DNA from 3 places in the Algibacter agarivorans genome. Region 3 is predicted to be linked to each of the others. Evidence: riboswitches for the same ligand, from Rfam matches in the RefSeq annotation. Region 3 holds a riboswitch; each other region holds the start of a gene.
The links. Region 3 has a riboswitch for S-adenosylmethionine ahead of ABD935_RS00800 (hypothetical protein). Riboswitches for the same ligand answer to the same signal wherever they lie in the genome.
Positions count from the first base shown of each region.

Region 1: it holds a riboswitch for S-adenosylmethionine, as region 3 does, so the genes downstream of both, ABD935_RS10510 (homocysteine S-methyltransferase family protein) here and ABD935_RS00800 (hypothetical protein) in region 3, are expected to answer to the same signal.
Region 2: it holds a riboswitch for S-adenosylmethionine, as region 3 does, so the genes downstream of both, ABD935_RS10440 (O-acetylhomoserine aminocarboxypropyltransferase/cysteine synthase family protein) here and ABD935_RS00800 (hypothetical protein) in region 3, are expected to answer to the same signal.

Region 1 is NZ_BAABJJ010000030.1:81,875-92,649, forward strand. It holds gene ABD935_RS10490 (precorrin-2 dehydrogenase/sirohydrochlorin ferrochelatase family protein) at 1-498, shown strand, start outside; gene ABD935_RS10495 (NAD(P)/FAD-dependent oxidoreductase) at 520-1,572, shown strand; gene epsC (serine O-acetyltransferase EpsC) at 1,678-2,421, shown strand; gene cysM (cysteine synthase CysM) at 2,405-3,295, shown strand; SAM riboswitch class I at 3,373-3,482, shown strand; gene ABD935_RS10510 (homocysteine S-methyltransferase family protein) at 3,531-4,550, shown strand; gene ABD935_RS10515 (antibiotic biosynthesis monooxygenase family protein) at 4,559-4,840, shown strand; gene metH (methionine synthase) at 4,840-7,512, shown strand; gene metF (methylenetetrahydrofolate reductase [NAD(P)H]) at 7,870-8,826, shown strand; gene ABD935_RS10530 (acyloxyacyl hydrolase) at 8,841-9,941, shown strand; gene ABD935_RS10535 (head GIN domain-containing protein) at 9,938-10,684, shown strand; gene ABD935_RS10540 (hypothetical protein) at 10,736-10,775, shown strand, end outside.
Region 2 is NZ_BAABJJ010000030.1:65,027-75,801, reverse strand. It holds gene ABD935_RS10460 (DUF2061 domain-containing protein) at 1-171, opposite strand, end outside; gene ABD935_RS10455 (RrF2 family transcriptional regulator) at 333-752, opposite strand; gene ABD935_RS10450 (trans-sulfuration enzyme family protein) at 766-1,932, opposite strand; gene thrA (bifunctional aspartate kinase/homoserine dehydrogenase I) at 2,081-5,482, opposite strand; gene ABD935_RS10440 (O-acetylhomoserine aminocarboxypropyltransferase/cysteine synthase family protein) at 5,506-6,780, opposite strand; SAM riboswitch class I at 6,945-7,066, opposite strand; gene ABD935_RS10435 (hypothetical protein) at 7,153-8,703, opposite strand; gene ABD935_RS10430 (2-isopropylmalate synthase) at 8,852-10,027, shown strand; gene leuB (3-isopropylmalate dehydrogenase) at 10,109-10,775, shown strand, end outside.
Region 3 is NZ_BAABJJ010000001.1:164,988-175,762, reverse strand. It holds gene ftsZ (cell division protein FtsZ) at 1-186, shown strand, start outside; gene ABD935_RS00845 (GatB/YqeY domain-containing protein) at 365-814, shown strand; tRNA gene ABD935_RS00840 (tRNA-Arg) at 828-901, shown strand; gene ABD935_RS00835 (helix-turn-helix domain-containing protein) at 1,219-1,431, opposite strand; gene ABD935_RS00830 (DUF6804 family protein) at 1,638-1,937, shown strand; gene ABD935_RS00825 (hypothetical protein) at 1,930-2,142, shown strand; gene ABD935_RS00820 (hypothetical protein) at 2,213-2,617, shown strand; gene ABD935_RS00815 (hypothetical protein) at 2,620-2,802, shown strand; gene ABD935_RS00810 (hypothetical protein) at 2,918-3,736, shown strand; gene ABD935_RS00805 (hypothetical protein) at 4,512-4,895, shown strand; gene ABD935_RS00800 (hypothetical protein) at 4,868-5,257, opposite strand; SAM-I-IV-variant riboswitch at 5,312-5,401, opposite strand; gene ABD935_RS00795 (hypothetical protein) at 5,454-6,362, opposite strand; gene ABD935_RS00790 (helix-turn-helix domain-containing protein) at 6,368-6,634, opposite strand; gene ABD935_RS00785 (hypothetical protein) at 7,104-7,532, shown strand; gene ABD935_RS00780 (hypothetical protein) at 7,536-7,874, shown strand; gene ABD935_RS00775 (hypothetical protein) at 7,882-9,159, shown strand; gene ABD935_RS00770 (type I restriction-modification system subunit M) at 9,237-10,775, shown strand, end outside.

The sequences.
Region 1 (10,775 bases), on a different contig from region 3:
GAAGAAAAATTAACGTTTCTTTTAAAATCGAGTCCAGATGCGCATGTAACCATGGTGTCGCCTATGTTTAGAAAAGGGACTATTGAATTAGCAAGAAAAGGCGATGTTGTTTTAATAAAAGATAAATACAAAAAAAAGTATTTAAAAGGAAAGCATATTGTGGTGGCAACGACTGATGTTCCTGAAGTTAACGTTAAGGTTTATAAGCGTTGCAGAAAAAAAAGCATTTTAGTAAATGTTGCCGATAACCCTCCATATTGCGATTTTTATATGGGAGGTATCGTAACTAAAGGACATGTAAAAGTGGCGATTTCAACAAATGGAAAGTCACCAACAACAGCTAAACGTTTACGTCAGTTTTTTGAGGATGTCATTCCAGAAAATGTAGATGATTTAGTGAAGAATTTAAACGAATACAGAAAAACAATAAAAGGTGATTTCGAAGAAAAAGTGGAAACACTAAATGAATTCACAAAAGGATTAATTGAAAAAAAATAAGGTATTAAAAGAATAGCAGAAATGATTAAAACAGATATACTTATAATAGGAGCAGGTCCAACAGGGTTATTCACTGTATTTGAAGCAGGTTTATTGAAATTGAAATGTCATTTAATTGACGCATTACCACAAGCAGGTGGGCAATGTTCTGAGATTTACCCAAAAAAACCGATTTATGATATTCCTGGTTTTCCGGAAATTTTAGCTGGAGACTTAACTAGGAATTTATTGGAACAAGGCAAGCAATTTGAACCAGGGTTTACGCTTGGAGAACGTGCTGAAACCATTGAAAAACAAGACGACGGCTCGTTTATTGTTACCACTAATAAAGGTACGCAGCATCAAGCTCCAGTAGTTGCTATTGCAGGCGGTTTAGGGTCTTTTGAGCCTAGAAAACCAGCTATTGAAGGGATTGCTGATTATGAAGATAAAGGGGTTGAATATATTATTAAAGATCCTGAGTTTTACAGAGGTAAAAGAGTAGTTATTTCTGGTGGAGGGGATTCTGCATTAGATTGGAGTATCTTTTTGACCGATATAGCTTCAGAAGTGACTTTAATTCACAGAAGAAATGAATTTAGAGGCGCTTTAGATTCTGTTGAAAAAGTAGCAGAATTAACCAAGCTTGGTAAAATAAATTTAGTAACGCCAGCAGAGGTTAAAGAATTGCATGGTGATGGTAAAATTGAAGCGGTTAGTTATGTGAGAGATGGGGAAACTATTAAAAAAGAAACGGATCATTTTATTCCATTATTCGGTTTGTCGCCTAAATTAGGGCCTATAGGAAATTGGGGATTAGAAATCGTGAAGAACGCTATAAAAGTGGATAATTCATTAAATTACCAAACGAACATTCCAGGTGTTTTTGCTATTGGAGATGTGAATACCTATCCAGAGAAATTGAAATTAATTCTTTGTGGTTTCCATGAGGCAACTTTAATGTGTCAAGCCGCATATAGAATTATCAATCCAGGAAAAAAATATGTTTTAAAATATACAACGGTTAGTGGAATTGATGGTTTTGACGGATCACGTAAAGAAGCGCCAAAGGCAGTTGTTCAAGCAATAAATTAATTTGAAAGGTCTGCTAAGTTTTTAATATCTTACGGGTCTTAAAAACAAATATATTTTCTAATCCTACAAGGTTTTTAAAATCTTGTAGGTATTTTTATTTAAAAGATGAAAAGTTATAACGTTTGCCTTAAAGATACAGCAAAAACATTCACGAAAAGATTGTTTTATTCCTTGTTTGATTGTGAACAAGAAGAAGTTCATGAGGAGTATTTAGAAAAAACATTTCTTAAAATACTGTCTAAATTAGAGATAGAAAATGGTAGCGGCATTTGGGCAACATTTAAAACAGAACTTCCAGAGATTAGAAGAAAACTGGATTTAGATGCTATTGCATTTGAGAAAAATGACCCAGCCTCGCATTCTTTAGCTGAAATTTACATGGCTTATCCTGGTTTTTATGCCATTTCAATTTACCGATTGAGTCATGCCCTATATAAGCTTGGAGTTCATATTTTACCAAGAATGATGAGTGAGTATATTCATGGTATTACAGGAGTTGATATTCATCCTGGAGCAACCATTGGCGAGTCGTTTTATATCGATCATGGTACAGGGATTGTAATTGGCCAAACGTCTATTATCGGTAAAGATGTTAAGATTTATCAAGGGGTAACTTTAGGCGGTATTTCGGTATCTAAAAGTTTGGCATCCACAAAAAGACACCCAACTATAGAGGACAATGTATGCATTTACGCTAATGCCACTGTTTTGGGAGGAGACATCGTCATAGGAGCAAATAGTATAATTGGTGCTAACGTTTGGATTACGGAATCTGTTCCTGAAAACTCATTAGTAACCTATCAAACTGAAATTAAAATAAGACCAAGAAAAAATGGAATTCGAAAATAGTATTATTGGTCAGATAGGCAATACACCATTGGTTGAAGCAACTCATCTTATTTCAAAAAAGGGAGTAAGATTGTTTCTAAAATTAGAAGGTAATAATCCTGGAGGAAGTGTTAAAGACAGGCCTGCGTTCAACATGATTAATGAAGCCTTAAAAAGAGGTGATATAAAAATAGGAGGCACTTTAGTTGAAGCTACTAGCGGAAATACAGGCATTGCTTTAGCTTTTATCGCAAAACTATTGGGATTGAAGATGGTATTAATCATGCCTGAGAATTCTACTGAAGAACGCGTTAAAACGATGAGGGCTTATGGCGCTGAGGTGATTTTGACACCTGCTGATGTTGGTATTGAAGGTTCAAGAGATTTAGCTTTTAAGCTCAGAGATGAAAAAGGCTACACGTTGTTAAATCAGTTTGAAAATCATGATAATTGGAAAGCGCATTATAAAACTACTGGTCCAGAAATTTGGGAAGCAACTAAAGGAAATGTGACTCATTTTGTGTCTGCCATGGGAACAACTGGAACTATAACCGGAGTTTCAACATATTTAAAAGAGAAGAACCCAGCTATCACTATTGTTGGAGCACAACCTGCAGATGGTGCAAGAATTCCTGGGATTAGAAAATGGTCACCAGAGTATGTGCCAAAATTTTTCGAGCCTAAAAAGGTTGATATCGTAGTAGATGTTTCAGAAGAAGATGCCAAAAGAACAACCATAAAATTAGCCAAAGAAGAAGGTGTTTTTGCTGGAATGAGTAGTGGCGGTTCTGTCTATTGTGCTTTAAAAATCGCAGAACAAATTGAAGAAGGTGTCATTGTAGCCATAATTTGCGATAGAGGTGATAGGTATTTGTCGTCAACATTGTTTGAGTAAGGGTACAATTTTTATAAAATAAGTGTGAATAAAGGAATATAGTTAGTACTTTTGTTCGCGAGTTCATTAACGTACTAGTGTTATCAAGAAAGGTAGAGGGATTAGACCCGTTGAAACCTTGGCAACCCTTTATCTTGTAAAGAAGGTGCTAAATTCTACTAGTATGAAAGTATTGGAAAGATAACGAAAAGTAATCCTTAGCTTTTCTTGATGACATGCAGCTAATAAAGATCAAATGTCAAATATACAACAAGCATTAAAAGAACGAATTTTAGTTTTAGATGGCGCCATGGGTACCATGTTACAAGCTTACAAATTCACAGAAGAAGATTTTAGAGGCGATCGCTTTAAAGATTACCCAACACCATTACAGGGTAATAACGACTTGTTGTCTATTACACAGCCTGAAGCCATTAAAACCATTCATGGAAAATACTTTGAAGCAGGTGCAGATATTGTTGAAACCAATACGTTTTCAGGAACCACAATTGCTATGGCAGACTACCAAATGGAAGATTTGGTCTATGAACTCAACTATCAATCTGCTAAAATCGCTAAAGAAGTTGCTGATGAATTCACTGCTAAAGAACCACATAAACCACGTTTTGTTGCAGGTTCTATAGGGCCAACAAACAGAACGGCTAGTATGTCGCCAGATGTAAATGACCCAGGATATAGAGCGGTGACTTTTGATGAATTACGAATAGCATACAAACAGCAAGTTGAAGCTTTAGTTGATGGTGGTGTAGATTTACTATTAGTTGAAACGGTTTTCGATACGCTTAATGCGAAAGCAGCATTATTTGCTATTGAAGAAGTAAAAGATGAAAGAAGTATAGATATTCCAGTTATGTTAAGCGGAACGATTACAGATGCTTCAGGTAGAACCTTGTCTGGACAAACTGCTGAAGCGTTTTTAATTTCAGTATCACATATTCCTTTATTATCTGTTGGATTCAATTGTGCTTTAGGGGCAAATTTATTACAACCGCATTTAGAGGCGATTGCTTCTAAAACTGATTTTGCAATTTCAGCACATCCTAATGCAGGTTTACCAAATGCTTTTGGAGAATATGATGAATCGCCAGAAGAAATGGGTGAACAAATTGAAGAATATTTAAAAAAGGATTTAATCAATATTATTGGTGGTTGTTGCGGAACATCACCAGAACATATTAGAGAAATTGCAAACATAGCGGCAAAATACAAACCACGTGAAGCTGTCGCCTTGAGCACAGTCAAAGGGTCTCGTTAAGTAAAGATATGATTTTAGAAGTAGCCACATTAAATATAAAAGAAGGTCTTTCTCCAGATTTTGAAACTAGTTTTCAAAAAGCAGAAAAAATTATATCTTCAATGAAAGGTTACATCTCACATCAACTTAAAAAATGTATTGAGCAAGACGATAAATATATATTATTAGTGAATTGGGAAACGATTGAAGATCATGAAATCGGATTTCGTAAGTCAGATGAATACCAAGAATGGAAAGCGTTATTGCACCATTTTTATGACCCATTTCCAACAGTAGAGCATTATAAGTAATGAAAATAAAACAAACAAAATACATGAAATTGTCTGGTTTAGAACCTTTGGTTTTGAACGAAAACAGCAATTTTATAAATGTTGGAGAACGTACTAATGTTGCTGGTTCTCGCAAATTTTTACGATTAATTAAAGAAGAAAAATTTGATGAGGCTTTAGACATTGCTCGTCATCAAGTAGATGGTGGAGCACAAATTATCGATATTAATTTTGATGATGGATTGATTGATGGTAAAGAAGCGATGATTCGTTTCCTTAATTTGATTGCTGCCGAACCTGATATTTGTCGTGTGCCAATCATGATTGATAGTTCAAAATGGGAAATCATTGAAGCTGGTCTTCAAGTGGTACAAGGTAAATGTGTTGTGAATTCTATTTCACTTAAAGAAGGTAAAGACAAGTTTATTTGGGAAGCTAAGCAAATAAAACGCTATGGAGCTGCTGTTATTGTCATGGCTTTCGATGAGGATGGACAAGCTGATAATTATGAAAGACGTATAGAAATTGCAAAACGCTCCTATGATGTTTTGGTTAACAAAGTTGGTTTTCCTTCAGAAGATATCATTTTCGATTTAAATGTTTTTCCTGTTGCAACAGGCATGGAAGAGCACCGCAAAAATGCGATTGACTTTATTGAAGCAACACGTTGGGTTCGTCAAAATCTAGAGAATGTTTCAGTAAGTGGAGGAGTGAGTAATGTGTCTTTTTCTTTTAGAGGTAATAATGGCGTTCGTGAGGCGATGCATTCGGTGTTTTTATATCATGCCATTCAAGCAGGTATGAATATGGGCATTGTAAATCCTGCACTTTTAGAGATTTATGATGATATACCAAAAGATTTATTAGAACATGTTGAAGATGTTATTTTAGATAGAAGAGACGATGCTACTGAGCGCTTACTCGATTTTGCAGAAACCGTTAAAGGTTCGAAAGTAGAAAAAGGATTGGATTTATCATGGAGAGAAAATCCATTGCAAGATAGAATTACACATGCTTTAGTAAAAGGGATTGATGCTTTTATTATTGAAGATATAGAGCAAGCTAGACAAGCAGCAGATAAACCTATTGAAGTTATTGAAGGTAATTTGATGATTGGAATGAACGTAGTCGGGGATTTATTTGGCGCTGGTAAAATGTTCTTACCACAAGTAGTAAAATCTGCCCGTGTGATGAAAAAAGCGGTTGGTTATTTAAATCCGTTTATTGAAGCTGAAAAAGGCGATAAACAAGAGCCTGTTGGTAAAATATTAATGGCAACTGTAAAAGGCGATGTGCATGATATTGGTAAAAATATTGTGAGTGTGGTCTTGGCATGTAATAATTACGAAATAGTTGATTTGGGGGTTATGGTACCACCTGAAAAAATTATTGATACAGCTATAAAAGAACGTGTTGATGCTATTGGGTTGTCTGGATTAATCACACCATCGCTTGATGAAATGGTGTATTTAGCAAAGGAAATGCAGCGTCAGAATTTTGAATTGCCATTACTAATTGGTGGCGCAACAACCTCTAAAGCGCACACTGCGGTTAAGATTGATACGCAGTATAAAAACGCTGTGGTTCATGTAAATGATGCCTCAAGAGCGGTAACGGTTGTAGGTGATTTGTTGAATAAGAAAACATCTCATGAGTATGTTGCTAAAATGAAGACGGATTATGATGAATTCCGAACCAAGTTTTTAAAACGCGGTAAAGAGAAATCTTATATATCGATTAATGAAGCACGAGATAGAAAATATAAAATTGATTGGGAAACTTCTGAAATTGTAAAACCTAAGGAATTGGGTGTTCAGATCTTAAAGCAGTTAAGTCTAAAAGAATTAGTACCGTTTATAGATTGGAGTCCGTTTTTTAGAAGTTGGGATTTACATGGTAAATTTCCAGATATTTTAACGGATGATGTTGTTGGCGAACAGGCCACAACGATGTATGAAGAAGCGCAACAGATGGTTCAAGATATTATTGCAAAACAATTATTGAAGCCTAAAGCCGTTTTTGGTTTGTTTGAAGCAAACTCGATTAATGAAGATGATATTTCTGTTCAGAAAAAAGGTAAGGAAATTGTTGTTTTTAGAACGTTACGTCAGCAATTAAAAAAACGTGAAGGGGTTCCTAACCATGCTTTAGCAGATTTTATTGCACCAAAAGATTCTGGTAAGACAGATTATATGGGCGCATTTTGTGTTGGAATATTTGGAGCGCAAGAATTAGCCGATAGTTATAGGGATAAAGAGGATGACTATAATGCGATAATGGCGCAAGCTATTGCGGATAGATTTGCAGAAGCTTTTGCTGAATATTTACACAAACAAGTAAGAACCAAACATTGGGGCTATGCTGCAAATGAAGATTTATCTAACAACGATTTAATTAAAGAAAGTTATAAAGGCATTCGTCCAGCACCAGGTTATCCTGCTTGTCCAGACCATTTAGAAAAAGAAACCATTTGGGAATTGCTTGAGGTTGAAAAATTAATAGGCGTAAAATTAACCGAAAGTTTAGCGATGTGGCCAGCTGCAGCCGTTTCGGGTTATTATTTTGGAAACCCTGAAGCTAAATATTTTGGTTTGGGTAAAATTACAGATGACCAAGTAACAGACTATGCCACCAGAAAAGGGATAGCAAAAGATAAAGCTAGAAAGTGGTTGCATCCTACTTTAGCTGAATAAAAATCCCTCCTAACCTCGCCGAAAGTGAGGAATGGATTGTGGATAGAAAAACGTTGAGACCTTTCATGTTTTTAAAAAACATGAAAGGTCTGGAAAAAAAGAGTTGAGTAAGAGTTCCCCTCCTTCGGAGGGGCTAGGTGTGGGTTTTTCGCGTTAGGGATTGCAGTGGAAAGCCCACAGCCCGACGAAGGAGGTGCGAGGACTTGTAACGGAAAGCGCGACCCTTGTGGTAACGCCCAGAAAAATAGCTTAAAAGAAATCATTCGTGTTCCGATAGTTATCGGAATCGGGGCTAAGAAAAAATAAAAATAATATTGATGAGATTCCCGCCTTCACGGGAATGACAAAAGATAACTGATGAAAGTAACAGATCACATAAAAAACGCCAAAGGGAAAACGTTGTTTTCTTTTGAAGTGATACCACCTCAAAAAGGTAAAAATATTCAGGATTTATATAATAATATAGATCCGTTGATGGAGTTTAAACCGCCTTTTATTGATGTGACGACGTCTAGGGAGGAATATGTGTATATTGATAAAGGTAATGGACTTTTAGATAAGCGAATTACTCGAATGAGACCGGGTACCGTTGGGATTTGTGCATCTATTATGCATAAATATAATGTGGATGCTATTCCGCATTTGTTGTGTGGTGGATTTACTAAAGAAGAGACTGAATATGTATTGGTAGATTGTCATTATTTAGGGTTAGATAATGTCATGGCACTTAGAGGAGACTCAATGAAGGATGAAGCTTATTTTAAGCCTGTAAAGGGAGGGAATGCATTTGCTAGTGAATTGGTATCTCAAATTGCTCAACTTAACAGAGGTCAATATTTGCATGATGACGTTGTGGTTGAGCATAATTCTGATTTTTGTATTGGTGTTGCAGGTTACCCTGAAAAACATATGGAAGCACCATCATTAGTAACTGATTTAAGACGTCTTAAAGAAAAGGTGGATGCTGGAGCTGATTATGTGGTGACTCAAATGTTTTTTGATAATAAAAAATATTTTGAATTTGTTGATAAGGCTAGAGAAATGGGTATTAACGTGCCTATTATTCCTGGAATTAAACCTATTGCGGTAAAACGTCATTTACAATTACTGCCACAGGTATTCAAAATTGATTTGCCGCAAGATTTAATTGATGCTGTTGAAGGCTGTAAGGATAATAAGGCTGTTAGACAAGCAGGTATTGAATTTGCTATTCAGCAATCAAAAGAATTAAAAGCGGCAGGCGTACCTGTATTGCATTATTATTCCATGGGCAAAAGTGATAATATAAAAGCTATTGCATCGGCGTTATTTTAATAATTAAATTATTTATGCGCCAATTATTTTTATGTGTTTTTTGTTTAGCTTTTAGTTTTTCTTTTTCTCAAGATAAGACGCATACGTCGTATATTGATGTTAACTACTTTCGAGGGAATATTGCACTTCACAACAATGAAATTCTCCATTTGATTAAAGGACATCCTGAAGGTGTTATTTTAGGTTGGAATAAAAAAACATACGGTTTTGAAGACTGGGAACAGCGGTTTAATTATCCAGATTATGGGTTTTCGTTGGCCTATCAAAACATGAAGAATGATGTTTTAGGGAACAATATGTCGCTTTATGCACATTACAATTTTTACTTTTTAAAACGAAATTTGATGTTCCGTATTGGGCAAGGCATGGCCTATAATACCAATCCGTATCACAGAGAAACTAACTTTAAAAATGTAGCTTTTGGTTCCAAGTTTGGAAGTAGTACCTATGTGATGTTGAATTATAAAAAGGAGCGTGTTTTTGATGATTTTGGTTTACAAGCAGGGTTTTCATTGATTCATTATTCTAATGCGAATGTGAAATCGCCAAACAATGGTACTAACTCTATAACATTTAATGTAGGAGTTAATTATAGTTTGAATGATGAGAATTTGGTATACCAAAAAACCTTAGATAAAAAGGCGGATCAAGCTTTTTCTGAACCTATTAAATACAATTTAGTTTTTAGAACGGGAATTAATGAAAGTGATATTGCAGGCAGCGGGCAGTACGCCATGTACGTGCTATCTGCTTATGCTGATAAACGGATTAATAAATCTAGTGCATTGCAATTGGGTACAGATGTTTTCTTTTCAAATTTTTTAAAAGAACTTATTTACTATAAAAGTGTCTCGTTTCCTGAAGAAAATGTATTGGGCAATGAGGATCATAAACGTGTTGGTGTTTTTGCAGGACATGAATTATTTATTAATAAAACGTCGTTAGTAACACAACTTGGATATTATGTATATTATCCTTTTGATTTTGAAGGAAAAGTCTATGTGCGTATTGGTTTGAAACGTTATTTTTTCAAAAAATTGTTTGGCGCATTAACACTTAAAGCGCACGGTGCTAGAGCTGAAGGTGTTGAATTTGGATTGGGTGTACGATTATGAAAAAACTAGTTTATATTTTATTATTCTTTTTAATTATCGGGTGCGATAGTGAAGATGCTGGTGATTGTTTTCAAAAGGCAGGAAGCATTATACAACAGGAGGCAACGCTTTCTAGTTTTGATAAAATTTTGGTAAATCGAGATATTGAGTTAATTATTAAAGAGGGTGCAACTCAAAGTGTAATTATTGAAACAGGAAAGAATTTAATTAATGACGTTATTGCTGAAGTTGTTGATAGCAGATTAACGTTAACGGATAATAATGCGTGTAACTATGTTAGAGATTATGGCATTACTAAAGTATATATTACATCACCTAATATTACTGAAATAAGAAGTTCTACACAATATGAGATAAGTTCTGATGGTGTTTTAAGTTATCCTAGTTTAACTGTTTTGTCTGAAGATTTTAGTGCTCCTGAAGCTTTTAATGTTGGGGATTTTAGATTGCAAATAGATAATATTAATTTCACTTTGGTATTTAATAATCTATCGGTAGGTTACATTTCTGGACAAACCGATAATTTGAATATTACATTTGCCGCAGGCACTTCTCGATTTGAAGGGCGACATTTAATAGCCCAAAAAGTTAGGGTGTCAAATAGAAGTTCAAACGATATGATTGTAAATCCACAACAGGAAATTACAGGGATAATTCGAGGCATTGGCAATGTAATTTCTGTAAAAGTGCCACCCATAATTGATGTTGAAGAGGTTTATAAAGGCCGATTAATTTTTGAATAGTTTTTAGTTCTATTTTTTTTATTATCTTAATAAAATTAAAACCAACCAAAAATGAAAAAGCAATTAATCTTCAAAAAAACATTATTATTAT
Region 2 (10,775 bases), on a different contig from region 3:
AAATGCTAAATCTAATTTCCCTGTTATTAACCAAGAAATCAATATTGTATCAAGCGTACCGATAGTTCTCCAACTAAGTGATTTCACTACACTTCTTAGCGGTTTTTCCTTCGTACTATCTTCTTTATATGTTGTTTTCTCTTTTCCTTTTAATAACATTTGTCCAATCATTTGTCGTTGAATTATATTAACCCTATCAATTTAGTAGGGAATGCAAAAATAACACTTTTTTTTACACTACAAATAGTATTAACCATTTTTTAGAATAATGAAATATTTTAAGGATTAAGTGCAGAAAATTATTTTAAAATTGGAAATATTTTGGGAATTCTTTATTCGTTAGTACTAGATAAATCTGCTAAAGTCGTATTTCTAAACACTTTAAGTGTACTATCACGAACTTGCAACATGAGTTTATTGACACTACACAGATGCTCATCTGGGCAATCGTCACATTTCTCATAATAATTTAAACTAACACAAGGCACCATGGCAATGGGGCCTTCCAAAACACGCATCACATCGGTCATTTTAATTTCTGAAGGTTCATGTCGTAAATAATAACCGCCATGCTTTCCTTTTTTTGAACCTAAAATTCCAGATTTCCTTAAGGTTAGAAGAATGCTCTCTAAAAACTTCTGAGGAATTTGTTCACTCTTAGCTATTACAGCAACTTGAACAGGCATATCGCCTTCGCTTCTTGCAATATAAGTGAGTGCTTTTAGTCCGTATTTTGTTTTTTTGGATAGCATATTGCGAATATACTTAATTTAAAGCTTGCTTCAAATCCTGGATAACATCATCTACATGCTCCAAACCAACAGAAACTCTAACCAAACCATCTGTAATATTAACTGCTAGTCTGCTTTCTTCTCCTAAACTATGGTGTGTTGTTGATGCCGGATGTGTTACAATAGTTCTAGTATCTCCTAAATTTGCAGATAACGAACACATTTTTATGGCATTTAAAAAACTTCGCCCTGACTCAATACCACCTTTAACCTCAAAAGCAACAATATTACCTCCAAGTTTCATTTGCTTTTTAGCAACTTCATATTGTGGATGCGATTTTAAAAACGGGTATTTTACCCAATTCACTTTTGGGTGATTTTCTAAAAATTCAGCTACTTTTAATGCATTCTCGCAATGCCTGTCTACTCTAACAGCAAGTGTTTCTAAACTTTTTGATAAGGTCCATGCATTAAATGGTGATAATGCAGGCCCTGTATTCCTAGCAAATAAATAAATTTCACGAATTAAATCGGCATTACCAACGGTTACACCGCCTAAAACACGACCCTGACCATCCATTAATTTAGTTGCAGAATGAATGACCAAATGCGCACCATACTTTATAGGTTGTTGCAAATATGGTGTTGCAAAACAGTTATCAATGATTAAAATTAAGTTATACTTTTTGGCAATATCTCCTAACAACTCTAAATCTATAATATCAATCGCTGGGTTTGTTGGCGATTCTGCATATAATATTTTTGTTTTTGGAGTGATGAAACTTTCAATAGTTTCCGGTTCATTAATATTGAAATAACTAGTCTCAATATTCCATTTTGGTAAATACTTAGTAAACATAGTATGTGTTGAACCAAATACGGAACGTGCTGAAACTATATGATCTCCACTTTCTAATAAAGCTGCAAAGGTTGAAAAAATAGCAGACATCCCCGTTGCAAAAGCATATCCAGCCTCTGCACCTTCCATTTTACAAACCTTATCTACAAACTCTGTGGTATTAGGGTTTGTGAAACGGCTATAAATATTACGTTCTTTTTCTTCTGTGAACGACGCACGCATATCTTCAGCATCTTCAAACACAAAACTTGACGTTAAGTATAATGGGCTTGTATGTTCTAAAGATTCAGTACGTTCTAATTGGGTACGAATGGCTTCTGTTTCGAATTGTTTTTTGCTCATCTTTATGTGATTTGACCTGTGAGGTTTTGAAAACCTTGTAGGTCTTAATAGTTTGTTTTTTCTACTATACCTAAAAGGTTTTTGAAACCTTACAGGAGATATAACATTCAGAAATATTACAGATTCCCGCCTTCTCGGGAATGAAAATTTAATTGATATGCTTAGACAACCTCAAAATATCACCAAAAACACCACGTGCTGTCACTTCTGCTCCTGCGCCTGCGCCTTGGATTACTATTGGCTGTTCGCCATAACTTTCTGTAAATATTTCGAAAATAGCATCAGAACCTTTTACATGTCCTAAGGTACTATCTTCTGGAATGGATACTAATTTAACTTCTAAATTCCCTTTGTCTTGTGATAAATCACCCGATAAATCTCCTACATATCTTAAAACATGTCCCTCTTTTTGGTCATCTTTTATTTTCTGATATTGGTTATCTAAAACATATAACTGTTTTAAGAACTCATCCACAGAAATATTTTGATAGGCTTCAGGAATTAAATTTTGAACTGAAACATCTTCAAATTCATTTTGCAAATCTAACTCTCTAGCAAGAATTAACAGCTTTCTTGCCACATCATTTCCTGAAAAATCCTCTCTTGGATCTGGTTCTGTAAACCCTTTATCAATAGTTTCTTGAATAATGTCGCTAAACGGTTTATTTTCAATTGAAAAACTATTGAACAAATAACTCAACGTACCTGAAAACACCCCACGGATTCTTGTGATATTCTCACCAGACTCGTGCAATAATTTAATGGTATCGATTAATGGTAACCCTGCACCAACCGTTGTTTCATACAAATATTGCTTATTATTTTCTTTTAATTGAACGCGCAACTCTTTATAAAAATCATGCGACACGGTATTGGCTACTTTGTTTGACGACACTAAATCAAATCCTGCTTCAACTAACGGCACATAGTTTTGATAGAAACTTGAACTCGCTGTATTATCAACGGCAATTAAATTTTCTAAATGATGCGCTTTCGCGAAAGCAATAACATCTTCAATTGAACTTTCCTTTGAAGCTGTTTTTATAGCATCTTCCCAATTTGTACCCGCTCCTTTTTTGCTTAAAAGCAATTGTTTAGAATTGGCTATGGCGAATACATTAAGATTAACCCCTTTTCGTTTTTCAATATCGTTTTTCGATTTTAAAATTTGATTAATCAAAGCGCTACCAACACCGCCGTGACCAAAAATAGCGATGTTTATTTTTTTGGAAATTCCAAAAACCTCGCCATGAATCACATTCATTGCTTTATGAAGCTGACTCTTTTTAACTACTAAACTCACGTTTCTACCTGTTACTGTATTATTGAACAACAACGGCGTTATTTGATTTTTTATAAGCGCATTAAATGGTTTATGAAATGAACTCAATTCAATACCAATAATCGATATGACTGCAACATCATCAACCACTGCAATTTTATTAACGTCCTGCGAGTAAAAATCACTTTCAAACTCACGCTCTAAAGCAATAACCGCTTGAGTTGCTTGATCGGCATCAATAATTAATCCTATACCTCGCTCTGATGAGCCTTGGGAAATAATGCTTACACTTATTCCATGGTCGCTTAGTGCTCTAAAAATTCTTGCGTCTACACCTATTTTTCCTAATAACCCTCGCCCTTCTAAATTCAATAACGCTACATTATCTAAAACGGATAACGAGGTCACTTCTTTTGAACTTGGTTTTGCCGTAATTAATGTGCCTTCATCATCTGAATTAAAGGTATTTAAAATACGAAGGTTAATGTTTTTTTCTACTAAAGGGATAATGGTTTTTGCGTGTAAAACGGTGGTTCCAAAATTGGCTAATTCATTAGCTTCGCTAAATGATAATTCTCTAATTTTTTGCGCATCCTCAACCAAATCTGGGTTTGCGGTATAAATACCGCTAACATGCGTATAATTTTGCAACTCTTCCGCATCTAAATAATTAGCCAACAATGCAGCCGTATAATTGCTTCCATTTCTACCTAACGTTGTTGTTTCATTATTAGAATTTGATGCAATAAAACCTGTAACGACATTTATGGTATCACTATTATTCTGTTTGAAATATTGTTTGATATTGTCTTTAGAAACTTGCGAAATAGGTTGTGCATTACCAAATACGCCATCGGTTTTAATGAGTTGCCTAGCATCCGTAGCTTGCGCTTTAATTTGCTTTTGATTCAGTAATTCTGAAACCATTTTAACAGACAATAATTCGCCTTGCGCCAAAATTTCATCTTTGGTTTTCTTACTGTAATCACGTAATAAACTAACCCCTTCAAACAGCTTATCTAAAATTGAAAATTCTTCTGAAAAATCAATCGTTTTAAGCGGCTCTCTTTGATAATCTTTAAAGGCTTCTAACTGCGCCTTATAATCCACCCCTTTATGAGACATGTTTAAAATAGCATCAAGTTCATCAGTTGCATTACCGCGTGCTGAAACTACTACTGTAATTTTCTCGCCTGCCTGCACTTTATTTTCAATGATTGAAATCACTTTATTCAACCCTTCTCCATTGGCTAAAGACTTCCCTCCAAACTTTAATACTTTCATTTTTCTCTTTTTAGAATCTGGCACAAAAATGCCTTCTATAATTTTTTCCAACTGCTCGTACTCCATTAAAAATGCGTCATGCCCATGTACCGAATTAATTTCGTTGTAAGTTACATTCGCATGTGTTACCGCTAATTGTTTATGTGTCTGCCTGTTTTCTTCCGCAGTAAAAAACAAATCAGAATCGACACCTACAATATGAATATTAGCTTCAATATTTTCTAGAACATTTAAATCTGCTTTTCGATTTTTTGTTACATCAATGGTTTTTAAAAGCTGATTCATCAATTTGTAAGCCGACAACTGAAAACGTTCTTGCAACTTTTTACCGTGATGCAGCAACCAACTTTCCACATTAAAAATCTCTAAATCCTCATTTTTAGAACGCTGAAAACGCTCTTTAAAAGATTCTGGTGTTCTGTAACATAACATAGCGTGCATTCTGGCATCATGTACTGGATGCTTAGAATTTAATAAAAACTGCTCTTGAATTTGACAATTGGCAATCAACCAATCGGTAGATTTCCAGTCGGTTGCAACCACTATTAAATGGGCTGTAAAATCTGGTTTTAAAACGGCCATTTCCCATGCAATGCCTCCACCTAATGAGCCTCCAATAGCAGCAAATAACTTTTCTATTTTTAAGGCTTTTAAACCAATTAAAAACAAATTGGCAATATCTCTAGCAACAAAATCTTTGTAGTTATCAATTACAAATCCATCAAAACCATTACCTGGGATATTGAAAGCTAAAACAGTATAAAGCTTAGTATCAATTACTTTGTTGTTGCCTACCAAATCTTCCCACCAACCATCTTTTCCTGCAACATTACTATTACCTGTAAGAGCATGGTTTACCAAAACAATAGGCGCACTTCCTAGCGATTTACCAAAAACCTGATAGCTTAACTTAATTTCAGGGACAGACACTTTACTTTGTGTAGTAAAATATTCAATGTTAATATGTTGCAATGGATGCTTCAATTGTTGTTTTTGTTTATATTTAATTATATCGTTTCAAAAGCCGCTTTTAAATCTGCTTTTAAATCGTCAATATCTTCAATACCAACAGACAAACGAATTAAATCACCAGATACACCTGCCGATTCTTGTTCTGCTTCGTCCAACTGCTGATGCGTTGTACTTCCGGGGTGGATAATTAGAGATTTTGTATCACCAATATTTGCCAACAACGAAAACAACTTGGTATTATCAGCTATTTTTTTAGCCGCATCAAAACCACCTTTATGACCAAAAGTTACGATACCACTTTGTCCTTTAGGTAAATACTTATCCGCTAAAGCTTTGTATTTACTACTTTCTAAACCAGGATAGTTTACCCAAGCTATTTCGTCTTGCGCTTCTAACCATTTAGCTATTTCTAATGCATTTTCACTATGTTGCTTGATTCTAACTGGCAACGTTTCTAAACCTTGAATGATATTAAATGCGTTTGTTGGACTTATAGCGCCACCAAAATCTCTTAATCCTTCTAAAATCAATTTAAAAGTATAAGATGCCGCTCCTAAAACTTCATGATATTTTAATCCGTGATACCCTGCTGATGGCTCAGTAAATTCAGGAAATTTTCCGTTTGCCCAGTTAAACGTTCCTGCGTCTATAATAGCACCACCAAGAGATGTTCCTTGTCCGCCAATATATTTGGTTAATGAGTGTATTACAATGTTTGCGCCATGCTTAATTGGGTTTAATAATACTGGAGTTGCTACTGTATTATCAACAATAAAAGGCACTTCTGCTGCTTTGGAATGTTCAGCAATCGCTTCTAAATCTAAAACGTCTAGTTTAGGATTCCCTAAAGATTCTACAAAGAACGCTCTAGTATTATCTTGCACCGCATCCTTGAAATTATCAGGGTTTGAAGCATCTACAAATGTTGTTGTAATGCCAAATCTTGGTAAAGTTACACTCAACAAATTATAAGTACCTCCGTACAAACTACTTGAAGCGACAATGTGATCTCCCGATTTTAATAAAGTTAGTAATCCAGTTGATATTGCTGCCGTTCCTGAAGCAAATACCACGGCTCCTATACCACCTTCTACGGCCGCAAGACGATCTTGTAAAATTTGATTGGTTGGATTATTTAATCTTGTATAAATAAACCCTAATTCTTGTAAAGAAAACAGGTTTGCTGCATGGTCTGAGTTATTAAACACATAAGATGTTGTTTGATAAATAGGCACTGCCCTTGCTCCACCATTTGCTGTTACGTCATGCCCTGCATGTAATGCGTTTGTTGCTAATTTTTGATCACTCATTTTTCTAATTTTTTAGACCTTATTTGGAAATATATTCAATATTTCCGACCTCACCAAAGGAGAGATAAAAAAGGCTGTTGGTTAATAATAAATCACTCCTTTCGAAGCGTACTTTATAGAAAAATGTTAAAAAGATTTTAGAAACTACATACAGCAATTTCGTTGGGTTATCTATCTAAAACACTAAATACATTTAGTAGTTTAAGTAGAATTTAGCACCTTCTTTACAAGTAAAGGGTTGCTAAGGCTTCAACGGGTCTAATCCCTCCGCCTTTCTTGATAACATTTCAATACGTGTTTGAACTTTGTGATGCAAATATTCGTTCAGAAAAAGTTAATATCCAAATTTTTTGATGAAAATTTCAGAAAAACTTATTTTCGCGCTATATTATCTTGAAACTTTTTTCTAATAATCAATCCAATAGGTTTATTCTGGATTTTGGACTCTAACCAAGAAATAATATCTAAATATAAGAAAGCACGACTTTGGTAAGGGTCATCTTCAAACTCCTTCAATTTCTTATGAAGTTTTATAAATTCACCTTTTACTTCGTGAGGATAAATATCACCCAACCCTCTTAAAAATTTAATGAATTCCTTTTGCACTTCATATAAGTCCTCCATTTTAATCAAAAACTTATAGGTACTTCTAATTAAAACATCCAAGTTATAATCTAACCCAGCCTCATAATGCGCTACAAGGTTCAATATTCTAGAAAAACACAACAAATCTTCGCGCATTTGTAATGATTTGTTGCTGATTATTTTTTCTAAAAAATAAATACATTTTTTGTTTTCGCCTGCACCAAAATACATACTGGCTATCTTGTAGTAAAACACCATAATATGATGCTCGTCTATACGGTCTTTATAATTCTTTAAACGCTCTAAGACCTCATCAATCAAAGGTAAACCTTCATCAAAACTACCTTCAATAAAATGTAAATTAAACTTGTTATTGTAAATATACAAGAAGGCTAATCCATCAATATTATCATCAAAAGGGAACCATTTTTCTTTGGTTATTTCTTCAAATTTAAATAAGGCTTCCTTAAACTTTTCATACTGCTTTAAATAAAATAACGCTTCTAACAAATAATGATTTCCTCTTAAAAAAAAGACTGGATTTAAAACAATCATGTCTTTGTTTTTATAAAACAAATCTACCCACTTAGAAGCATATTTGTAGCAAGCCAAAAAATCTTGTGTTAAAAAGCTATACCACAAATGTGCTTTATAAAGCCATAATTTTTCTCTGAATCCTAAATCATTAATATCATATTTAGGAAGTCTATCATTGAAATACTGGGTAATACGTTTTGTTTCAGATTTATTTTTCACATAACCCGTTTTTAAAAACTGCCCATATAATTGAAGCGACAAATTGGAAAGTTTACTAGCCAATACATTATGCTGACTTAACTCTTTAGCTTGAATAGAAAGTTCGTCGGCCCTGTTACTAAGACTTCGTGTAATATACTGAGATTCAATTACTTTCTCAAGTTCAACAATCTCGTAAGCCACATTTTTTTCTTCATGCGAAATAGCTAAATTTTTTGCTTTATCTAAAATTTTTAAACTTTGTTTATAAAGCCCTTTATGATATAGAATGGTTGCAAAATCTAACTGCTCACGTATCTGAATTCTGATATCTTGGTGCGAAGGGTTTAATCGTAAACTAATTAATATCTGCTTATATAAATGTGCTTTCAGGTTAGATAATTGCTGTTTTTTTACTATACCTTTCTTCAGAATAATAGCTTCGTCATAAACTGAAAGTTTATCAAGAATATTAAAAAGCATCAAGAATTTTGAGTCTTCATTTACCCCCAATCTTCCTACATAAAGCTTAAATTGTCTTTTTTCAGATTTAGACAACGACTTTATCAAAACAAACAAATTATCTTTTTGCTCTCTTGTCATAGGTGTAAAAATAGCATTAACTATCTTATTGTCAGTTATTTAATTAAGTAATTACGAAGTTAAACATCGTAAAAACAATATGTTGAATTCTCTATTTAAGAAACCAAAATATACATTCGTGTAACAATACGAAAATATATTTCAATAAATGTCTGATAATAAAGTCCAAATTTTTGATACCACGCTAAGAGATGGCGAGCAAGTCCCTGGCTGTAAGCTAAATACTGAACAGAAATTAATTATTGCTGAACAGCTTGATAATTTAGGCGTGGATATTATTGAAGCTGGCTTCCCAGTATCAAGCCCCGGTGATTTTAAATCGGTTGAAGCCATTTCTAAAATTGTAAAACATGCAACAGTTTGCGGGTTAACCCGTTCTGTAGAAAATGATATAAAAGTAGCTGCCGAAGCATTAAAATATGCTAAGACACCAAGAATCCATACAGGTATTGGAACGTCTGATTCTCATATAAAATTCAAATTCAAATCGACTCAAGAAGCCATTATAGAACGTGCTGTTAAAGCGGTAAGTTATGCAAAATCTTTTGTTGAAGATGTGGAGTTTTATGCCGAGGATGCCGGCAGAACCGATAACGAATATTTAGCGCGAGTCTGCGAAGCTGTAATTAAAGCAGGAGCTACTGTTTTAAACATTCCAGATACAACTGGTTACTGCCTTCCGCATGAATATGGTGCAAAAATCAAGTACTTGAAAGAAAACGTAAAAGGTATTGACAAAGCTATTTTATCTTGTCACTGCCATAACGATTTAGGGCTTGCTACAGCAAACTCTATTGAAGGTGTCATTAATGGCGCCCGTCAAATAGAATGTACGATAAATGGTATTGGAGAACGTGCAGGAAATACGGCTTTAGAGGAAGTGGTTATGATTTTAAAACAACATCCTTACTTAAATCTTGATACTAGAATTCAAACAGAAATGCTTTATGGTATTAGCCAATTAGTTTCTGACAGTATGGGTATTTACACCCAACCAAATAAAGCCATTGTTGGAGCTAATGCCTTTGCACACAGTTCTGGGATTCATCAAGATGGCGTGATTAAAAATCGTGAAACTTACGAAATTATAGACCCAAAAGATGTTGGTGTAACAGAATCTGCTATTGTATTAACGGCAAGAAGCGGTAGAGCCGCATTGGCATATAGAGCAAAAAATGTGGGATACGAATTAACCAAACTTCAATTAGACGAAATTTATACTAACTTTTTAGATTTTGCCGATAAGAAAAAAGAAGTTGATGATAACGATATCCACCAAATAATTGAGAACAGTAAGGTATACAAAGAAATTGTTTCCTCTTAATCGAATAAATTTCATTAATTAAGCCTAATCCGTTTAATTTATAATTCCTTTTTCCTTTTAAGGAAAATTAAACCAATTTGAATGAAATTAAATATTGCCGTTTTACCTGGCGATGGCATAGGACCAGAAGTTACCGCTCAAGCCGTTAAGGTTTTGAAAGCTATAGCTATGGAATTCAATCATATATTTACTTTTAAGAAAGCATTAGTTGGTGCCAGTGCCATTAATAAAACGGGGAACCCATTACCGGAAGAAACTATCAACATCTGTAAAAAAGCAGATGCCGTTTTATTTGGAGCCATTGGAGACACAAAATACGATAACGACCCTAATGCTAAAATACGTCCAGAACAAGGGCTTTTAGGCATTCGCAAAGAACTCGGATTATACACCAACATACGGCCCGTAATTGCCTATGAAGATTTATTAAATAAATCTTCATTAAAAGTAAAGCAAATTAAAGACACCAATATTCTTATTTACAGAGAATTAACAGGTGGTATTTATTTTGGAGAAAGACATCTTAGCGAAGATGGCAATACTGCCACAGACACCTGTAGATATAGTCGGTTTGAAATAGAACGCATTGCTCATCTAGCGTTTAAAGCAGCGCAATCTAGAAAGCGCAAGCTGACTTTAGTAGACAAAGCTAATGTTTTAGAAAGCTCTCGTCTTTGGCGGCGTGTCGTGCAAGAAATAGCACCGCAATATCCAAATGTTAGGTTAAACTATATGTATATTGACAATG
Region 3 (10,775 bases):
AAATTCAATAGTTCAAAAATTGATGACATAGAAAAAATTCCTGCTTACAAGCGTCAAGGTATAGATTTAAGCGAGGCCAAACATTCTTCTGAAACCGATTTCTCTAGAACAAGTATTGGATTAGACGATAATGATGATATACAGCTAAGAACTAATAATTCATTTTTACACGATAATGTAGATTGATTTATGGGAATTTAACCTAGTGCGTTATTTAATACCCGAGAAGTCCCTCAGCTTTTCGGGTTTTTTATTCCTGCGAAGGCATGAATATCTTCAATTAAAAATAAATAACTAATGCTTACACAAGACACCTAAATGCTAAGTTTTTTTTATCTTCGCATTAAGTAAATATTGAAAAATTATGGGTTTACAACAAGATATTATGTTGGCTTTAAAAGAGGCTATGAAAGCTAAAGACCAAGTAGCCTTAACAGCATTGCGCGCTGTGAAATCGGCTATATTACTCGCACAAACTGAAAGCGGAGCAAAAGAAGATTTAACAGAAGAACAGGAGCTTAAAATACTTCAAAAATTAGTTAAGCAACGTAAGGATAGTGCTGCTATTTATTTAGAACAGGATAGAAAGGATTTAGCATTACCAGAAATAGACGAAGCTGAGGTAATTAGCCAGTTTTTGCCTGAAGCTTTAACCGATGAAGAAATTGAAAAAGTAGTCGTAGCTGTTATAGAGCAAATAGGAGCAGAGGGCATGAAAGACATGGGAAAAGTCATGGGTATGGTCAGTAAAGAATTAGCTGGGCAAGCAGATGGAAAAACCATTTCTAATATTGTGAAAGCTAAATTATCTTAAACATAGAATAAACGGCTGCGTAGTTCAACTGGATAGAATATCAGATTTCGGCTCTGAGGGTTGGGGGTTCGAATCCCTTCGCGGTCACTAAAGTAAAATGCAATAAACTAATATAGAGTTTGTTGCATTTTTTTGTTTATACAATGTGTCACTTTGTGTGTCACTATTTTGGTGTGTGGGTTACTAGGCTTTAGGAATAACCTTAAGCGGGCTCATTTCAAATTATGGCTGAATAACTTTCAGTAAATGAAAATTTCTGGAAAGATATCTCTGGGTTAAAAGATTTTTTCAAAAGAACGGGGGGTATATAAAAAATCGTAAAAATTCGATTTCTGAGAAAGGGGGTGGGTCAGGAGTCTTTTAAACAGAAGTAATATTTGGTCTTCTATTAAAAAATAGAAGTTTTAATTTTTTTTTAAATCAACTATTTCAGAAATGCCTACATCTAAAGCATTTGCAATCTTTATTAGTGATATGATATTAGGCACATGTTCCCCTCGTTCTATTCGCCCAATTTGGTTTTTAGCTACATCAGCATCAAAATAAAGTTGGAATTGTCTTTCAAGACGTAGCTCACGAGTATTTTCGTCTATTTCCTTTAAAGACAATTGCATCATCAAAAGTCTACTTATTCTAAAAAGATAATAACCAAATGTTTGTGGTATTTGAAAATAATTCTTAACTCTGTAGGAAATATTGTTAGTTATACGGATAAGGAAAACCGTAAAACAATATCACTTATTTGGTTTAATATTGAATTGTCTTAGATGTCATCAATAAAATTAAAAGCAGCTCAAACTAGTTTTTTGAAAAATATTGAAAAATGAAATATTTACTTCTAATATGTGCAAGTCTTTTGTTTATTGCATTAGCAGACCTGCCAATAGGGTACTATACACTTTTAAGAATTGCTGTAACAATTGGAGCTACTGCGGTAGTTGTTATGGAGTTTGAAAATGGGTTTAATTTTTGGGTTATTGCGTTTGGAATTGCTGCAATCGTATTTAATCCATTAATACCAATATATTTAAACAATAAAGATGCTTGGATGCCAATTGATATTGTGGCAGCCATTCTTTTTTTAATCAAATCATTCACTATTAAAACAAATACAGATGAGTAATTCAGACAACGGAGGTACATTAATTGGTTTAATATGGTTAGTAACAATTGGAATTTCAATTGGTTCTGGTATAATGGCTTGGAACTGGATTGAACCCGACAGCTTTTTTGGAGCAATAGGATTTTTAATAGTTTGGGGTATTTTAAGCAGAATAGGGCATTTCTTGGCAATGGGACTTGCTGCTCTATTAGGTGGTATGGATTAAAACTAAACACAACAAAAAGGATAATACATTTGGCATATAGCACTAAATATCAAATGATAACATTAACTAAATGGCTACGAAAAAAATAACCTTATTTACAGCTTTAATATTTTCATTGATATTAGCATCCTGTTCCTCTGATGGCGATAGCAATTCAAACTCTAATGATAAGATAAATCCCCCTGGATGGATTCAAGGTACTTGGATTAACGATTTAGAGACTGGTGGTTTTAGGATTACAACAGATGATATTTGCATTGTTACTGGGAATATACAACAATGTTATAAAGATATTTTAAAGCAAACCGATGGCTCTGTTGTTCAAAAGAATGTAAAGGAAGTAATTACTAACGATTATTATTCTATTGAAATAACATTAAGTTCTGTGATAATAACTTACGAATTTGAACGAGTTTCAGATACTGAAATTGAGTACATAGATAGCATAATGAATACGGTATTAACAAAACAATAAAGATGCTTACTAGAAAAATATATACCGTACTTGTACTAATTATTTCATCACTAGATGCTTTTTCACAGCAAGGAGCGTATCATGATGCTATGATGGAAGAACAAGAATCTGGAGGGCAATTTGGCTTTATTACTGGGCTAATTGTTATTATAGCTTTAATTTATTTTGCCACCAAATCTGATTAGAAGTGTTGCTGATTCATTGAGATAAATATTATACTCTGCTTAATTCCACTAGTATTCTGGTGCGAAATTTAAGCAAAGATTCACAGTCTATATAGAATTAAATAATAATTGCAATATGCTTAATAAAACCGATATTCAGACTAAAACCTCAACTGTTTTCCATGAACTTGAAAAGGAAATTGACAGCACCCAAAAAGAAGCCACCAAAGTTCTACGTATACACCATGGTAAGTTTAGGTTTCACATGAATGAAGGAACTATGGACAGCGAAGATTACCTTAAAAGTGAAAAGGCTTGGGATAATATAGACCAAAAGCTAAAAACGCTTAAACATATAAAGTTGATTCTGGAAAAATACAGAAACGTTTCTGGAGTTGTTGAAGAGTCGGAAGCACTGGATAAAGAATTGTTGAACTATTCGAATATAGCAACACAAAAAGAGCTTCATAATATTGCTGAATTATTTACAGATTACAGGACTCGATTCGCAATAGAAAATTCCGATGTTGATGAACTCATAAAGCTTAAAATCAAGTCAAAGACCAATTCTCAATTCATAAAAGAGACCTTCATAAAAGCATGCCAGAATTTGGATGCATCCATATTTGAACCTCTTATTGATGAAGACCAGTATTTTGAAGAACTGGATAAGTACAGGTTTCTACAATCTATGAAGACTCAATTCGATTATCTAAAAGGAGAAGGGATAAAAGAGGTGAAATTAGTTATGGGCAAATGCGAAATGTGTTTTATAGGAGCTAAAGTCCATGAGTTCTATGTTAAGCCTAATATTGGAAAGCCTGCTTTTTCATACAACATTCAAGAGGAAAATGGTGAAATTAAAGACATATTCAGATGTAATTTAAGCAGTGGGTATGGAAGAGCAGCACGAGAAGATAGAGACCCAGACATTACCTATATTAATTATGATTAAAGCATAGCATAAACTATTAGTTTACCCCATTATGTAATATTTAATGCTCCTTTGTCTCAAAACTATAATAATGTGAAGCGGTTCTTTTTGTATACCTCAATATTAATGCTGCCGTTTTTAATAATGGTTATAGTCAATGAATCAGTAAGACCAAGTCTCCAGGATAAGCCGTATCAGTTAAATGGTGTTAAAGCCATGAATTCAAGTAAGGTGCAAAAGGATAAATGCTCCTGGTACTGTTATATTGAGACAACTAGCCATTGCAAAGTTAATCATGTCAAATATGCCAAGCCCTTTTTTAAATACATAGACCCTGTGTATTTTGGTATGATAAAATCATTGCATTCGGGTAATAATTACCAGTTTATGAATGTCGTATTCTTAGTGTTTCTAATTCCTTTATTGATGTTCTATTTATTGGTAAAGTCAATAGGAATGGGCTATAGAATTAAAGCTTTAAAACCATAGCCATGAATGATATAGTGAATGAAATATTTGTATACTGTGGAGATTTTATAATAAATTTAGCTAATCTATTAGGGATGTCCTACTACGAGGTAAATGCAGTCATTTTTTGTGTTCTATATCCAGTTTTGGTATTAATATTTTTGATAATTTATATTAAAAAAAGAATGGAGCTAAAACAAGCCATTAAAGGAAAAATGTAATACCTACATAATGAGCATAAAATTGGGCTTTTTGATGGTGTGAAAACGGGCTTTTTTTTGGGTTTGAGGTAAGGGTCTTCGCCAGGGACATATAAATAAAATATTAAATGAACATAAATAAAGTAACTGTTCCAACTTTAAAGGCGGAAATAACTATAGGACTTAATAAGGGGTATTCTGAAGAGTTTTGGAGTGTAATTGAGCTTAAAAATAAATTAGCAGCAGCGCAACAAAAGCTAAAACAAAGAGACGGTATTTTATTAAGTACTAAGGTTACTTTAAGCTTTATTAATTACCCTAAATTTCCAATTGAAAAAGAGTCGTTTAAAAATGGAGTAAGTTTTATTGCAAAAGAACTTATGAATGAGCTTTCACAAAACAGAATTGTAGTTGTTTTTAATGATGAAACCATCATGTTAGAGGACTTACCTGAAATAGATGGTTCCATTAATATTGAATCATTTTATCTCATTCTATTTTTGAATATATAAGGAGTGTGTTTGTAATTTCGTAATCTGTCATAAATACTAGTTTGGGTTGATTTTAGGTTTAATCCCTTTCGCTTTTTTGCTCTTTTGTCTTTTCTGATTTTTTTAATCTCCGCTTCAGTTTTATTAATCTTATGATTTTCTGGATTGATTTCATCTAATCTTTCTAAGATGAAATGAGCTAAGAGATTAAAATGACTATCAGTTAACTTTTTAATTGTTCTAGGGTTGGTGTTTCTTTTCTCAAAAAAATTAAATAGTTCGTTTGGTGAAATTTGTAATGCTTTAGCCATTTTTGTGAGGTTAAAGTTGAGTGTTTCTTTTCTGAAGTTTATAAGAATTTCATTTTGATTATTGTTTTCCATAACTGATTTATTAGTTTTTGTAGAATTAAAATCACACCAGGAACACGAATAGGGGAAGAGTCATTTTTTTGACGAAGTCCGCATTCTAAACCACCTTTGCTTTTGTGCTAGGTTGGTACGCTAAAAGCGTTCCTGATGCAATAAGATTATAGTTTACTTAATTGTAGTATGTCTTATAATTGACATTTTAATATAATTACTCATTTTGTAATGATTTTATATTCATAAGAAGGTAATATTTCTTAATGATATCATCTCTTAAAACAGAATGGATTTTATTCTGGTTATACTTCTTAATTAGTTTTATAAAATCTCTGAGGGTTTCTTTTTTTTCTTCACTTTTAATATTGCTCCAATGATTCGGATTGATGCAATTTTTGAACAAAAATATTTGGTCTTCTCTAACGCCCTCTGGTGCTTTAAGTGAATCAACAATCATTATTTTATTGAAGTGATTTAAAAACGCACTGAACAAGCTCTTAAAAGCATAATTGCCCAATTGATTGAGGTTAATTATGCCCATTTTATGTAAGTATCTAGAGCCTGTAATTTTCAGCTCTACTCTCAATAGGTTTTTATCAATAACTAAGTATTGCTTTCCCTTATCATAGAGCTTTAAACTATAATCTGTTTTTTCAAATTCTTTATAACTTCCCTTCCCTCTATAGTTAAGTTTTCTATTATGGTCTTTGAGGTCATACATGAGTATGTGTTTATTAATTAAAATCTTAGGGTCTTTGTTGACTGTAATATTAAAGCCGAATTCTAAATTGGTAATTATAGTTTCCTCTTTATTTATTTGAAGCGTGTCACAAAGATTGTTTATAGCAAACTCACATTGTTTAAAACTAAAATCGCTATGGTTTTGGTTTCCAGCTCCTGTTATTAGATTATAGTATTTATGTATACTGCCCTTAACGATTGCTTGATTCTGAGTAATCCTTATTTCTAGATTCTCCAATTTTCCAACTTTGGGGTAATCACTAGCTTCTCCTGTAAATCTATCGAATGGTGATTTTAAGCTTATGAGGTCATTATTTTCAATACCACTTTCAAACCTTAATTTGTCAGCGTCTGTTATTCTGAATTTTATATTATCTATCATAATTTTTACTCTTTTAAATTGGTAATAATTTCCGATTTCTTATAGTACACTCTTCTACCAAGGTATCGAGATGTTAATACACCTGCCTTTGTCCAATTGTTTAGAGTGGGCAAGCTTATTTTAAGCATTTCAGCTGTTTCTTGTCTGGTTAAAAGTGCTTCTGGTTCTTGTTTGTCTGTTTGCTTTGAACTCTCTATTATTTCGCTAATTTTTGAGCAAAGCTGTCCTATAAGCTCGTCTGAAGACAAGCCTTCAAAAAGTATTCTTTTCATTTTATATGTATTTAATAATTCAACTTTTGTTCAGGATTTTATATGCCTGAATCTTTTGGGATAAGTTGAATGCGCACTCAAATCTTATACTCTAAAGATAAAACAATAAAACGCTCAAAAAACACGTCTTAAAGTACTGAAATTGAATTAGTTAATGTGAATTTGGATTAGCTAATGTAAAACGTAATTATCACATAATCAATATGTTAATAAAATGAGTTTTTTGTCTTAGTTAATATGAAAATGAGTTTAACTTAATTTTAACATTGCATGCTATAAAAATGACCTGTTTTGGGTGTTTTTTAGGTTAAAAAAAAGTGCTTTTTTAGCCTAATTCTTCTGGTTTTCAGTTTTGGGTCACAAAAACTTGTAAATATTGGACGATATTTTTATTTTATTTTACGCTTTCCCATGTTTAATTTCTGACACCTTTTTGTATATTGGCTGCACTTAAGGTTAATTTTCAAATATGGCATCAAATATTTTTACAACAATAAAAAAAATAATCAATCGAGTAGTTGATGTTGTTCTTCAAGGAAACCTTGATAGAGTTAGAATTTTAGGTGAATTTAATAGGGTTTTTGAATACGCATTTTTAACTTCTGAAATTAACAGAAAATGTAGTGTAACCACCTCTCCTGGGAAGCCTGGATTTGGTCATGCTTTAAGTACTATTTATCCTAGAAGTGGATTTAAAATAACCATATTGAATGATGATTATTTAACTGATACTGATTTGTTTGAAATATCTGGGTATGTTCTGGAGAGTCCTAGTTTTGTAAGAAAGCTTATGGCTGTTGGTTATGATACTCTAATTGTAAAGGGGGAAAATTCAACAGTAGGTCTTCAAATACCATTAAGAAAGTTTGGTAATATAGATGACTACATGATACAATAGTCAATGATAAAAAAAATTATATTAACTACAGCCTTGTTAATGGTACTTGTGCCAATTTCAGTTATACTGATTAGAAAAAGGACTAAAAGAGCTAAATTAAGACGAAAAATTCTAAATGATGGGGATGATTATAAATCCTCTGCTAAAAACATCGTTGATAGTATTAGTAAAAGTAAGACTTTATATAAAGAGTTAATTACTGCTGTCCATCCTGATAAATTTCAAGACACTGGAAAAAGGAAGAAAGCTACAGATTTGGCTTCAAGAATAACTAAGTCCAAAAAAAATTACAACGACCTGGTTCAATTAAAAGGTGAAGTTTCGGAGTTTTTAAATAACTAAGTTTAGCATGAAATATAATAACTCTAAATTTTATATTCTCAATGCGGTTTTATTTTTAGCTATTCTAATTTCAATCTCATTAACCCCTCCAGATTACTCTATTGGGTTAAGAAAGTTTCTGCAACATGAAGACTCCAGGAATATAGATGAAATTCTAAACTCATATTCCTATCCTGTAAAGACTTATTGGAATCAAAAAAACGTAAGTAGGTATGATTTAGAAAAATCATATAAAAAGGCTTGGGAGAAAGTTGAATATTCACGAAATTATTTATTAGAGACAAAGAGGTTAAATAACTTTAATTTTATTTTAACAACCCAGTTTGTTTATAAATTGAAGAATGAAAGTTATACATCAACTGTACGTTCAAAACTTAATGTTAAATTAAACAATGACGGCAAAATTGTTAGCATTGATAATATTGAATTACTTAAGTCATCTGGTACAGATTTACTTAAGAATATAGAAAATCAAGAAAATCAAGAAAATGAAGAAGAACAAATCTTTAATGCTTTAGTAAGAACCTATAGATATACTTTGGTATTTGGGTTTTTTATAATCGTTTTGAATGTCTGGTGGTTTATTTCGTATCGGGATTTTGAAACAAAACGAATAGAACAAGGATTAATAGACCAAGAAAAGGAGAGATTAGCAAAGATTGAAGAAGAAAAACAATGGTTAATTAAAGCAATAGGTATTGAAAAGATTTATGAAGAAAAGGAAGAAAGCATAAAAGCATTAATCGAAAGATTAAAATCCTTGAATTTTAAAGAAAATGTTAGTTCTATATATAAAGAAAGTGAATCCAAGCGGTTGATAGAATTAATAAGAAAAAAATATTTTGATGAGCAAAAGAAGAGATTCGATAAAATTGAGAAAGATAGAATTGCAAAACTTGAGAAAGACAGACTTGAAGCAATAGAAAGAGAAAGACTTGCAAAAATAGAAGAAGAACATCAGAAGGAAAAAAGAAGGCTTTTAAAAATTCAAAGAGAAAAGGAACGTAAAAAACTAGAAAAAACTCGAAAAGAGAAAGAGAAGCGAGAGAAAGAAAGACTAGAAAAAGAAAGGCTAGAAGCAGAGAAACTATCCAAGATTAAACGAGAACACGAGGAAGAAAAGAGAAGGGTGTTGGGAAATAAAGGGGGTGTCATCAAGAAATCTTCTTCATCGGATTTAAGCCAATACTTGGGAAATATTGATGAAGATATATTAAATCATGAGAAAAATCAAAATAACAAAAATGGTGATTTAGGAGAGTATCTAACAGATTTTAAAAAATAAAAAAAGGGAGTCACTTAGACACCATGTATTAAACTGATTTAGTTTAAATTTATACAATAAATTACAACCTACAATAAATGACAGGAGAACAACTCAAAGCTTTAGAAGGCAGATTATGGAAAGCAGCAGATGACCTAAGAGCTAATAGTAAACTTACCGCCACCGAATACAGTTTCCCAGTTTTGGGAATCATTTTTTTAAGACACGCACATAACCGCTTTGTTATTGCTAAGGAAGAAATAGAGAAAACGCTCCCCGTGCATCCTACAAGAGGAGTAAGGACTATGACTAAAAATGACTTTTTAGATGCTAAAGCCATCTTCTTACCTGAAGATTCCAGGTGGGATACTATTGTAGATTTACCAGACAGTAGCGATTTAGGAGAATACCTAAATGAAGCCATGCGTAATATTGAAGCGGAGTATGAAGACTTGCTTGGGGTTTTGCCAAAGAGTTACAATCTTTTTGAAAAAGAACTTCTGCAACGCCTCATTAGAATATTTAACGACGAAGCATTAGACCATATGCCTGGAGATGCCTTCGGGCAGATATACGAATACTTCCTGAACAAGTTCGCCATGAGTGGTGCCCAAGAAGGAGGGGAGTTTTTCACGCCTCCATCTTTGGTTAAAACCATTGTAAATATTATTGAGCCAGACCATGGTACGGTGTTCGACCCTGCTGTGGGTAGCGCAGGTATGTTTGTACAAACAGCTCATTTTATTGAAGAAGAAGGATTTGAAGCTGCTAATAAGGTCACTTTTTATGGGCAGGAGAAAACGGATACCAATACCAAGTTGGCTAAAATGAATATGGCAGTACATGGGCTAGATGCAACCATAGTGCAAGGCAATACCTTTTATGAAGATAAACATGAGTTGGTTGGTAAATGCGATTTTGTAATGGCAAATCCACCGTTTAATGTCGATGGTGTAGATAAAAGCAAAGAGAGCGTAAAAAATGATGCCCGATTACCTTTTGGATTACCCAATAACGACAATGCCAATTATTTATGGATACAATACTTCTATAGCTATTTAAATGAAACTGGTCGAGCAGGTTTTGTTATGGCATCCTCTGCATCTGATGCAGGACATAGCGAAAAACTCATCCGTAAAGACATAGTAGATACAGGAGCAGTAGATGTAATGGTGTCAATAGGAACTAAGTTCTTTTATAGTTTGTCATTACCATGTACATTATGGTTTTTTGATAGAGCCAAGGAGAAAGATACTTTAAAAGCAGACAAGACTTTAATGTTAGATTTGCGAAATGTGTACAGAAAAGTGAGTGCTGCCATACACGATTTTACCGAAGAGCACTTACAAAACATACACGCTATTGTGAGCTTGTATAGAGGTGATAATACACTCTACAATAGTTTAGTTGACAACTATAAAGCCAATGGTAGTGAAGCCGAATTAGAATGGCTTATAAGTCGTTTTCCTGACGGGGAATATGTAGATGTATTAGGGCTATGTAAAGTAGTGAATAGGGCTGAAATTGAAGCCAATGATTATTGCTTAACACCTGGGCGTTACGTGGGTGTTGAAGACCAAATAGACCTCGATTTTGATTATGAAACCGAAATGGGCATTATTAAAGAAGAGCTAAAA